3 regions of the Alkaliphilus flagellatus genome follow, and region 2 is predicted to be linked to each of the others. Evidence: riboswitches for the same ligand, from Rfam matches in the RefSeq annotation. Region 2 holds a riboswitch; each other region holds the start of a gene.
What was found. Region 2 has a riboswitch for cobalamin ahead of KQI88_RS03030 (ABC transporter substrate-binding protein). Riboswitches for the same ligand answer to the same signal wherever they lie in the genome.
Positions count from the first base shown of each region.

Region 1 (4,089 bases), on a different contig from region 2:
TAAGCTCCGTCGCACCATTTCCCAAAATTATTTTATCAGCTTCCTTGTCCAAATACTTAGATAAAGTTTCTTTAGCTGTTTTACCATCTATTTCTGGATACCGTATTAACATTGGTAGCTCCTTTTCTAGTTCTTTCATAAGCTTAGATGGTACCCCTAAAGGATTAATATTTACACTAAAGTCTATTACTTCTCTTTGTTTTTGACCAAAATATCCCCCATGCTTATTCAATTTTCTACCTCCACTTCTATACTATATGTACATACTATGTTTAGCTTTAAATATTCATTAAAATAAATCCTACTACCATTAAAAACTCTGCACCATACATAATTTTAATAGTGTTAATTATATGTTTCGCTGTTAAAGGCGTATCTTCATCGCCTATAGTTGGTTTATATACTCTTTGACCAAAGTATGTATTGGTTCCTCCAAGTTGTATTTTAAGTAGTCCTGCTACAGCCGACTCTGGATAGCCACAATTTGGACTTTTATGGTTTCTTCTATCTCTTATTAGAATTTTAAAGCCTTGCTTAACATCGTAACCTAGTAGTCCTCCCGCTAAGACCATAAAAAGACTACCAATACGAGCAGGAATATAATTGACTATGTCATCTAGTTTTGCAGATGCATAGCCTATTTCTATATAAGGCTCCTGTAAATATCCAACCATAGAGTCTAAAGTATTTATTACTTTATAGCCTAGAGCAAACTGTACTGGAACTCCGAAGTAAAATCCAATGCCCATATAAAACAGCGGAGCTAGTACTCCATCGATGGTGTTTTCTGCCACTGTTTCAACAACACCCCTTATTACTTCTTCAAAGTCTAATTGGGAAGTATCTCTTCCAACTAAATAGGATAGCATTTTTCGACTTTTTTCTATATCTTTTTTATACACTGACTTGTGTACCTTTTTTGCCTCCACATCTAAACATTTAGCAGCTATAGAAGTGTAGAGTAAATATATTGTAATTATGGTTTCAAATAATGGATGTATAAGCTGAGTTATTTTAAGTATTAATGTAGACACAGTCAAAACGGTAGTTAAAGATAGTAAAGCTAATATAAATCCTCCTATCTTTAAATTTAATCCGCTTTTTCTGATGATTTTTTCATATCTACTTATACTCAATCCTATCCACCTAATTGGATGAGGCCAATTTGGTGGATCACCTAATATAAAGTCTAATGCGACTACAATTAGTAATAAAATGCTACTGTCCATTATTAATCCCCATAATCCTTCTAATGTTTTCTATATCAATATTCTCTCTAACAGTAGTAGCCAGCTTATCATATTCTAATTCCTTTATTTTTTTATAATCTTCTGCACTGGATTTCTCTTTAATATCTTTTCTTCTACCGGCTGCCTCAGGATCAACCAAGCTATCTTCGTCTTCAATATTAATTTCAAAGTATGGAATTACACCTAAGCAGGGCTTGTTCACCAAATCCTCTAGCATTTTTATGCCTGGTTTTAAAATCTCCAAATCTCCTCTAAATTTGTTTATAATAAATCCTTTTATTCTATTTCGTTCTTCTTCATTAAGGAGCATAATAGTTCCATATATAGAAGCAAAAATTCCTCCCCTATCAATATCCCCGATAAGAATAACAGGAGCATCTACTAAGTTTGCTAACCCCATATTTACAATATCATTTTTACTTAAATTAATTTCTGCTGGACTTCCTGCACCTTCAATTACTAGAAGATCAAATTTACTACTTAAAACATCATATGCATTCTTTATTACCTTTTTTAGTTCTGTCTTTTTCTCTTGGTAAAGTGAAGCTGGCATATTACTAGTTAAAACCCCATTTATTATTACTTGGCTTTTTCTGTCACTGGTGGGCTTTAATAAGATAGGGTTCATTTCTACTGTAACTTCAATTCCAGCCGCTTCTGCCTGTATAGCTTGGGAACCTGCAATCTCTTTGCCATCTTTAGTTATAAATGAATTTGATGTCATATTTTGAGATTTAAAAGGTGCTACCGAAAAACCATCTTGCTTAAAAATTCTACATAGTGCAGCAGTTAGTATTGTTTTACCAACTGAAGAGGAAGTTCCTTGAAGCATAATATTTTTAGCCAATTTGACACCTCCTTTAGGATTTTATTTTTCTTTGGTCTTGGAAAATAAAAAAACACATAGAGCGTCTATGTGTTGAATTCATCAGATAAGGTAAAGTTAGATATGATTATATGATGAACCTTCCATACTTCCCTCCGAAGCTGTGATTCTTTCCTTTTCAAGGCAGGTCTCCTGACTTGCAGATCTATTTACTCTCTTCCCTTCCCAGTTTCCCAGTGGATACGAAGATTTCATACCTGCTCACAGTAGCGGGGGCTGTAGAGGAGTTCAACCTCTTTCCCTTTTAACTTTATAAACAAAGCACCTTGAAATTATTTAGTTTTATATTATACACTTATTATAGTTTAGTTATAATATCATTGTCAACCTAGTATAGATTTCTCAATTTGTACAACTCATACAACTTTCCATGTCATTGATTTATCTATTAAAAAAAGTTAAAAAGTACCAAGAGCTCAAGCCTTTGGTATTTTTATATTAATATTTCTCCTTCAATAAACTTTTTAGTCAAAGGATTATTACAATCGTTAAAAATATTATCTACTTCACCCATCTCTACAATTTGACCCTCATTCATAAAGGCCACCTCTTTACAAAGTCGTTTACTTTGTTGAAGATTATGGGTAATTATAATTACAGTAGACTTATTTTCTTGATGAAATTTCTTTATAGTTTCTTCCATAACTAAAACCGAGCTAGGATCAATATTAGCTGTAGGTTCGTCCAATAATAAAAGAGAAGGCTTAATTACAATTGCTCTAGCTAAAGCTACCTTTTGCGCTTCCCCTCCTGATAATGTCCATGCTTTTTGGTTCTGTAGATATTCAATATCCATAGACTTCATAACTTCCTTAACTCGTGTTAGTATATCATCCCTTTTCATGTTTCTTATAATTAAAGGATAAGCTATATTATTAAAAACCGTTGCTCTTAGTAAATATGGCTTTTGGAAAACCAATGTCATGTTTTGCTGTATTCTATGAGAAACCTTTTCACCATCATAATTAATAAAGCCTGAACTAGCATCTACTAGTCCAGCAATAATTTTAATTAATGTGCTCTTTCCCGCACCATTAGAACCAATAATCCCTAAAAAACTCCTCTTTTCTATTGTTAAACTATCAATATTAAGCACACATTGTCCTGCATAATTTTTCTGCAAGCCACTAATTTGTAAATTCATGCCTAATCCTCCTGTTGGAGTCTATATAATATGGAGTTAATAATAAATGATATTAATAATAGAACTATACCTATAGCTATAGCTGTTTCATAGTCTCCCATATTCCTTAACATCGCAATTGTAGTAGTCATAACCCTCGTATGTCCCTTTATATTACCACCTACAATCATTACAGCACCAACTTCTGATATGGCCCTACCATATCCTGTAACAATTGCAGAAAAAATGTTAACTCTAAGCTCTCTAATCAGTAGAATAAGGGTTTGTACTCTATTCGCTCCTAATGTATAGGCCAAATTTTGTATATCTTCACCCTTTTCCTTTGTTCCGTTATAGACAACTCCTGTAATAATAGGAGTTACTAAACAGACCTGTGCAACTATCATAGCCATCGGCGTAAACACTATACCTAAATTTCCTAGTGGTCCACTTCTTGATATCAATAAAAATACAACTAGTCCAACTATTACTGGAGGTAGGCTCATCATAGTATATAGACTACGTATTACCATTTTTTTTATAGGGAAAGATTTTATTCCCAAGAGTATGCCAATGGGAATCGCCAAAAAGCTCGAAATTAAAGTAGACGTTAAAGATACATAAAGTGATAATCCTATAATATTATATATTTCTTTATCAAAGGATAGTAATAAATTTATTGCATTTTTTAAACCTTCTACAATAACTAGCATACTACCTCCTCCACACAGATCACATTTATTCTATAGCTAACTCCAATATTTTTTCTTCCTCGTAATTAGATATATTTTTTTGATTTGGCTTTGTAATCAGATATGCTATAGTTATAG
Region 1 is NZ_JAHLQK010000007.1:87,544-91,632, reverse strand. It holds gene cobD (threonine-phosphate decarboxylase CobD) at 1-232, opposite strand, end outside; gene cbiB (adenosylcobinamide-phosphate synthase CbiB) at 279-1,229, opposite strand; gene KQI88_RS16805 (cobyric acid synthase) at 1,219-2,097, opposite strand; cobalamin riboswitch at 2,242-2,420, opposite strand; gene KQI88_RS16800 (ATP-binding cassette domain-containing protein) at 2,570-3,280, opposite strand; gene KQI88_RS16795 (ABC transporter permease) at 3,283-3,972, opposite strand; gene eutH (ethanolamine utilization protein EutH) at 3,998-4,089, opposite strand, start outside.
Region 1: it holds a riboswitch for cobalamin, as region 2 does, so the genes downstream of both, KQI88_RS16805 (cobyric acid synthase) here and KQI88_RS03030 (ABC transporter substrate-binding protein) in region 2, are expected to answer to the same signal.

Region 2 (4,089 bases):
ATATTAAAAAAGTCGAAGGCATACATCGGTGGAATATGTTTGAGGTTGGCATGGCTATATAGAGAAGCTAAAAGTCCAAGAGAAGAAGAATTTTTAAATTATACATTAAATTTCTTCCAAAATGCTTATCAAACAGAAAGATTGGATGCAGCAGGTCTGGATGAAGTATCTTTGGCCTATTTAAATGGTGAATTAAATAGAAGGCTTGGAAGACAAAGAGAAGCTATTAAATGGTATAGTGTAGCATTAGATCACCCCGATATTAAAACAAAACGACATATTCAATTGAAAGCTAGAGAGCAATGGAGATTAGCAAGGGAGCAATATGGTCATGAAAAAGATGGAGCCAACTAAAGCTATTATTTATTATAGTAAAATAGTAGTTAATAATATAGTTCTTTATGTCGCATCTTTGAATGAAGGACTTGTATCAATTGGAATTGATCAAAGTGAAGAGGATTTTATTAGAAGTATAAAAAAAGATTTTCCTATGTATCAACTTTCGTATGATAAAGAGGAAAATGCAATATACATAAATCAGTTATACGAATATTTTGAGGGTAAGAGAACAGAATTTACGATTCCACTTTATATGGTGGGGACCGATTTTCAAAAAAAAGTATGGAATGCATTATTAGATATACCCTATGGTCAAACTATAACATATAAAGATTTGGCCTATAGTATTGACAATCCTAAAGCCGTAAGGGCTGTTGGAGGAGCAAATAATAAAAATAGAATTCCTATTATTATTCCATGTCATAGAGTAATAGGGGCTAATAAAAAGTTAGTAGGTTACGGTGGTGGGCTGCATATTAAAGAAAAATTGCTAAATGTTGAAGGAATAAAAGTTGAATGTGAAAAGGTGGTAGAATAATACCACTTTTATTTTTTTGCAATTTAGGGTCATAGAATTGGTATCTATCGGATAAATATAATTGAGATAATGAAAAAAGAAGGGGGAAGACAATGGAAGTTACTAAACTAAATCCAATTATTTTTATTCCTGGTTTAATGGGATCTATTGGCGGAGAGATGTTAGGATGTCAAATTGAGTGGGGCTTTGGTGTGGCAAGTTGGTTTTATAAACCATTTTTAAAAGAATTAGAGAAATTAGGATATAAATTAAATGAGAATTTATTTGTTTGTTATTATGATTGGCGAAAAAGCTGTAGGGAAATAGTAAAGGAGTTTTTACAACCTTTAGTATTACGGGTAGAAGAAAAGCATCCTAATCAAAAAGTTGATTTATTATGTCATAGTATGGGTGGAGTGGTAGCTCGTACTTATATTCAAAGTATAGAATACTCCTATAATGTTAGAAATTTAATGTGCTTTGGAACTCCTAATAAGGGAAACATTGAAGCCTATCATTTGTGGAGTATTGGAAAACTAATGAAGAAAACAGATACCGAGAAAGAACTATTTGACATTATACGCAGAGGATACATTTGGTTACTTACTAAAATACTAGATATACCTTTGGGGACAGAGAATATTGAAAAATTACATGAGAATTTTCCAGGATTACGAGATTTAATACCTACAGATGATTATGGGAAAATATTATGCTGTAAAATCGACAATGATTACCACTATATTCCAAGAGAATATACACTTTATAATAATTATTTACTAAATGAGCTAAATAAAAATATAGATACATTAAATAATCGAGTTAAAAATCTATATTGTTTTGTTGGGACTAACAAGGAAACAGATAAGGTCTTGCTACTAGATACAGAATTATTATTTAAATATAAAAAAGCATATGTTATAGGATCATTGAAAACAAAAGAAGGGGATGGGACGGTAACGGTTAATAGTGCAACTATAGATAATGCAGAAACATTTATAATGGAAGGAAGTCATAGTGGAATTTTATTAGGTTCTATGGAATATCTTGCAGACATATATAATTTAGATCGTTCATTATTTAATAAAGGTTTTGTAGAACCTAAAGTATATCCATTAGGGATAATATTAAAAAAATATATTAATATAGAACTGAAAAACGAAAGAGATATAATTGGTAAATTTATAGATGGAAAATTTATTACAGAGTATGAGCATATTTGCCAAGAGTTCGGAAAAGATTATTTGTGGCTTATGTTAAAACACGTACCTAGTGGTGAATATATTTTAGAAACATCTGGACAATATAAAGAAGATCATAATATTTTTGTAATAGGCTCTAGGATAGAAGAAGAATTAACAGAGAAAAATGTACGAAAAAAAGAAACTGATAGACTGTACTTTTCCTTTAAGGTATGAGATTAACAAAAGAAGCATAGCATAAAAAAGAATTGAAAATATTCCTCTTTTTTGATATCATTAAGGCAATCTAAATATTGACGGTGCTCAATTGAGCTTAAAAGGGAAAATGGTGAAAATCCATTACAGCCCCCGCTACTGTAAGTGATGATGAAACAGCGATATACCACTGGTATTGACCGGGAAGGTGCTGAAGTAAAATGATTCACGAGTCAGGAGACCTACCAAGTTTTAGCACATGCAGCCTTCGGAGGGATAGGTGAAATATTAGTGTGTTTATAATCCCTTACCCTTTGGTGAGGGATTTTTTATATTATAAAAAACAGGGGTCGCAAGGGAAAGAATTCAACTTGCGTAGTTATGAGGGTGTTTGGACAGCTTTGCTGCTTTTTTATATTTAAAATGTAAGTAAGAAACTATAAGAGGAGGATGTTTTTATGAGAAAATCAAAAGCAACTATATTTTTAGTAGTATTAATGCTATTGACAACCTTGCTATTTGGTTGTGCCAAAGAACAAAAAGAGAATTCACAGGGGGATGTAGGTAACAATATAGAGAATACAACCTATCCTATGGATATTGTAGATGGATTCGGAAATTCTGTAACAATAAAGAAGCAACCAGAAAGAGTCGTTTCGATTGCGCCTAGTCAAACAGAAATTCTATTTGCTTTAGGATTAGAAGATAAAATTGTAGGAGTATCGGATTTTTGTGATTATCCTATAGAAGCCCTAGAGAAAGAAAAGGTAGGTAATGCCTTTGCAATAAATGTAGAGAAAATATTAGAGTTAAATCCAGATGTAGTATTTCTATATAACGAAGCCCTTCCTGAGTCTATAGAACAAATAAAGGCAAGTGGAATAGCGGTAATGTTATATTCGCCTGAAACAATCGATGAAATTTTTAATAACATATTACAATTAGGTGAAGTAATGGGTGTAGAAGAAAAAGCGGAACAAATAGTAAGTGGAATGCAGGAAAAAAGAGATAATATTGTTAATAAAGTTAAGAATGAGAAGAAGGCAAGAGTGTTTTATCAAGTTTGGGACGAACCTTTAATGACAGCTGGTGAAGGGTCATTCATAAATGAGTTAATCACTTTAGCTGGTGGAGAAAATATTGCAGCTGATGGGGATGGAGCTTATCCTCAATATAGTGTTGAAGCTATGGTGGAAAAAGATCCTGAGATTTATATAGCACCAGCTCATACTGCTGAAAACTTCACTTTAAATCCTGAGCAAATGAAAGAATTAAAAAATATAATAAAATCTAGACCAGGTTATGATGTTATTACTGCCGTTAAAAATGATAAAATAGAGTTATTAGATCCTAATATAGTATCAAGACCAGGTGTTAGAATAATTGAGGCCTTAGAGCTATTCGCAAAGGCTATACATCCAGAGGTATTTTAATAATATATTCCAGCTATTTTAATGGGAATATATATGGAGGCAGACTGTCTATGGAAAAGCATAATTATTTAAAAATATTTCCACTACTACTAATGACATTGATGATAACAATATCTATATCCTTAGTTATTGGAGTGGCTAATGTAACTATTATTGATAGTATAAAAATCATTTTAAAAACCATTCCTATAATAGGAGATTATATTGATGTTTCAAATATACAAAAATCTCATATTGCGATTATACAAAACATTCGACTACCAAGGGTATTACTTTCTTTTCTAGTTGGATATGGGTTATCAATTGTAGGCGTAGCTTTTCAAGGAATGTTAAAGAATCCTATGGCTGATCCTTTTATAGTGGGTACTTCTTCAGGAGCAGCTTTAGGAGCTTCTATAGCTAT
Region 2 is NZ_JAHLQK010000001.1:667,283-671,371, forward strand. It holds gene KQI88_RS03015 (DUF2225 domain-containing protein) at 1-354, shown strand, start outside; gene KQI88_RS03020 (methylated-DNA--[protein]-cysteine S-methyltransferase) at 332-877, shown strand; gene KQI88_RS03025 (lipase family alpha/beta hydrolase) at 970-2,274, shown strand; cobalamin riboswitch at 2,339-2,514, shown strand; gene KQI88_RS03030 (ABC transporter substrate-binding protein) at 2,712-3,686, shown strand; gene KQI88_RS03035 (FecCD family ABC transporter permease) at 3,737-4,089, shown strand, end outside.

Region 3 (4,089 bases), 120 kb from region 2:
TTATAGAACAAATATCGTCTAAGGAATTAGAAGGAAAATGTAAGCGCCATTTAGCAATTAAAGTAGACAATACAGAAAAAGCTACGGTTATAATAGAAAAACAACTAGAAACTAAAAAATATGAGGTATTAAATAATAATGAAATTAGATTATATGATTATGTAGATACTCCTGAAATAGTAACTCAGGCTCTTGTCCTTAATGAAGTTATGGTCTCCTCCATAAATCAAACTGGCATCAATTTAGAAAATTACTTTATTGAATTGATTGGAGGTAATTATAATGCTTAATTATATTAAAGCTGAGCTTTATAGAAATTTTAACAGATTATACTATTGGAGCTTTGTAGTTATAATATCCGGTTTAGGATTATTACTTAATATATTGATGAAGGCCACAAGTGTTAATGCTAATATGGATCTTTCAGAATTAATGTATATAGGTATTCAATCAATTAATTTACCACTATTTCTAGTTTTAATGATGATTGACATTGTTACAAGTGAAGAAAATAAAAATTTGACTTTGAAAAATGCTGTATCATTTGGTATACCTAGAAACAGAATTGTTTTATCAAAGATAATTGCTACAGTTGTTCTATCTACTATAGCAGCATTTATTATACTAACTGTCTTTTTAGGAAGTGGAGCAATGCTGTTTGGGCTTGGTAAGGACTTTTCAATAGATATAGTTAAAGATTTTTCACTAAGATTACTAGTAGCACTCCCACTATGGATTGGAGGAATATCTGTAGGCACTTTTCTAGGAATTGTATTTAAAAACAATACAATATCTAGCTTTGTTTACTTCGGAGTATTCTCTATGACTGGTAATATTATTAGTCTACTTTCAGTAATTGTGTCTCCAAAACTTATGAATATTAATAAGTTTCTTATTACAACAAACTTATCCAATATAAAAGCTGACACTGTAGCGAGCAATACTTTAGGTTTTGCGACTTTAGTAGGTATCGGATTTACAGTAGTATTTACAATTTTAAGTATGTTATACTTTAATAAAAAAGAGATTAAGTAAAACGGAGGGTGACATTTATGCAACTATTAACTATTATTTTTCTTATAATTATATGTGGCGTATTTGTCACTCTTTATATTTTATCACATAACGAAGTTAAGAATATAACTAATCAACTAAGTAGAATCAATAAGACTAATACTAATTCAAAAATATTACTTACTTTTTCTAATAAAGAGATGAAAAATTTAGCTTCGGAAATAAATAAAACCTTAGAAGAAAAACAAAAATCAGAAATTGAACATAAGAGGATGGATTTAGAACTTAGACAGGCTATTGCAAATATATCACATGATCTGAGGACACCACTTACATCAATAATGGGATATATACAGCTTATGGAGGAAGATAGCTTACCTTGCCATGAAAAGAAAGAATATGCAGATATAGTTAAAAGAAGAGCTGAGTCATTACAAAGTTTAATATCTAGCTTTTATGATTTATCAAGACTGGAAGGTAAGGAATATAAATTTGATCTTAAATCTGTAAATATAAATAATATAATGTGTGATTTAATAGCATCATTCTATAAGGATTTTTTAACTAAAGAGATAGAGCCTATTATTGATATAGATGAAAAAGTATCATTGGTTATTGCTGATGAAAATGCAGTAAAAAGAATTTTCTCAAACCTAATACAGAATGCTTTAAAGTATGGAAATGAGTTTATGTATATCTCTTTAAAGGAGTATGAAGGTTATATTACAACAACATTTACAAATGTCGCACGGAATTTAAGTGAGGAAGATATAGCCCATCTATTTGAACGTTTTTTTACAGCTGACCCCACAAGAAGTGGTAAAAGCACAGGACTTGGATTGGCTATAACAAAAGAATTAGTCGAACAAATGGGACACGAAATTTCAGCAAAGCTAGCTGATTGTAAGCTTAGTATAATAATAAAATGGAGAACAACACATTCTTCATAGAGGACATCATAACACCTATAGAATGTATTTTATTGCAAGCTTGGTACATTATTAAAGAAACTTTATTGAATAAAATTCCATTGTATGATAACATAGTGAATGAAAACTAAATAAGAAACATTAGGTTCTGTAAGATTAATAGGGAAATCGGTGAAAATCCGGTACAGCCCCCGCTACTGTAAGTGTGTACGAAATCAACTTAGCCACTGGATTATATCTGGGAAGGTGTTGAGAGTAGGATGATCCACAAGTCAGGAGACCTGCCTAATAGTTTATATTAAGTAACCTTCGGTGGGAAGGGGAGACTTTTGCTTTTTTGCACTTAATGTTTCTATGTGCATGATATATCCCTAACTTATACGGTTGGGGATTTTTTATTACCCTCCACCAGGGAAAAAACTACAAACTGGAGGATGAAAAATGAAAAAAAGAGTAGCAGCATTAGCATTACTGTTAGCATTATCAATATCTACAATAGCAGGATGTTCAAACCAAGCAAATAATGTAGAACCTAGCAAGGATAAGGAGGTAGTAAATGAACTAGAGAAAAATATGTTAGAGGAGTATGGAGTACAGATAGGTGAAGACAGTGTTACCTTTACTGATAGTAGAAATCAGCAAGTCACACTAAATAAGCATCCGGAAAGAGTAGTAGTTCTTTTTAATTCATATTTAGAAATTTGGGCTAAAAATGGAGGTACTGTAGTTGGTAGAATAGAAGAATCGGCGGATAAGATAGTAGAGGGAACAGAAAATGCTGAAATAGTAGGGACTTTAGGAGCAATAAGCCTTGAGAAGGTATTATCATTAAAGCCAGATTTAGTAATTTTAAACGGCAACTCTAAAATTCAAATGGAGATAGTTCCTATATTAGAGGATAATGGAATTGGAGTTGTTGCCTTAGACTTTTTTGTAAAGGATGATTACTTTAAACTTGTAAGGTTATTTACTGCATTAAATGAAAGAGAAGATCTTTACCAAGCAAATGCTTTGCAAGTTAAAGAGGATATAGAGAAGATAATAGAAAAATCACCAAAGGATAAGAGTTATAAAGTATTAATAATGATGGCCAGTGCAAAAAGTATAACAGCTAGAGGATCAGATGCTTATTTAGGTGAAATGTTAAAAGATCTTCATACAACTAATATTGCAGATACATCCAATAATACTTTAGATGATAAAAACTTTAGCTTAGAAAAAATAATAGAAGAAGACCCAGATTTTATATTCGTCCAAACAACAGGAAGTGATATGGAAGCGGTATTGGATAGAATTAAAAAGGATGTAGAATCAAATCCAGCATGGGCTTCCTTAAAGGCAGTAAAAGAAGGTAGATATATTTTCTTACCAAAGGATCTTTATATGTTTAAAGCAAATCATAGATATGCAGAGGCTTATGAAGGGTTAGCAAAACATCTTTATACAGATTTAGTTAAATAAGAGAAACTATTAATTATATGGGAGAAATTTTATGTCAGTAGGTATGGAAGAAGAAAAACCTCGTAAAATTATAGTATTAATAATCTTTATATTATTATTTATTGCAAGTTTTTTCATAAGCGTTGGTAATGGAGCTGTAAAAATAGCCCCAGTAGAAATAATTAAAGCTATCTTTTATCAAAAAGATACAGTTAACTATCAAATAATATGGAATGTAAGACTTCCACGTACAATAGTAGGTGCATTAGTAGGCATCTGCTTATCTTTATCTGGGGCTGTTCTTCAAGGTATAATGAGAAATCCTCTAGCAAGTCCTAATATTATAGGGGTGTCATCGGGTGGAGGACTGATGGCACTTATAATATTAATAATCTTTCCGCAATATTATTACTTAGTTCCTATAGGTGCTTTTTTAGGAGCACTTTTAGCTACTCTTTTTATATATAGTTTGGCTTGGAGAGAGGGAGTATTGCCGACAAGACTAGTTTTAGCTGGAGTTGCAGTATCTTCATTACTAAGTGCAGGAATAAATGGACTTATGACGTTTTTTCCAGACAGAGTACATGGGGTATTAGGATTTATGGTAGGAGGTTTATCTGCAATAACTTGGAAAGATGTAAATATTATTTTGCCATATGCTATAGTCGGTATGTTTTTCCTACTATTATTACCTGATAAGTTAAAT
Region 3 is NZ_JAHLQK010000001.1:791,664-795,752, forward strand. It holds gene KQI88_RS03625 (ATP-binding cassette domain-containing protein) at 1-290, shown strand, start outside; gene KQI88_RS03630 (ABC transporter permease subunit) at 283-1,035, shown strand; gene KQI88_RS03635 (sensor histidine kinase) at 1,053-1,964, shown strand; cobalamin riboswitch at 2,070-2,246, shown strand; gene KQI88_RS03640 (ABC transporter substrate-binding protein) at 2,385-3,404, shown strand; gene KQI88_RS03645 (FecCD family ABC transporter permease) at 3,436-4,089, shown strand, end outside.
Region 3: it holds a riboswitch for cobalamin, as region 2 does, so the genes downstream of both, KQI88_RS03640 (ABC transporter substrate-binding protein) here and KQI88_RS03030 (ABC transporter substrate-binding protein) in region 2, are expected to answer to the same signal.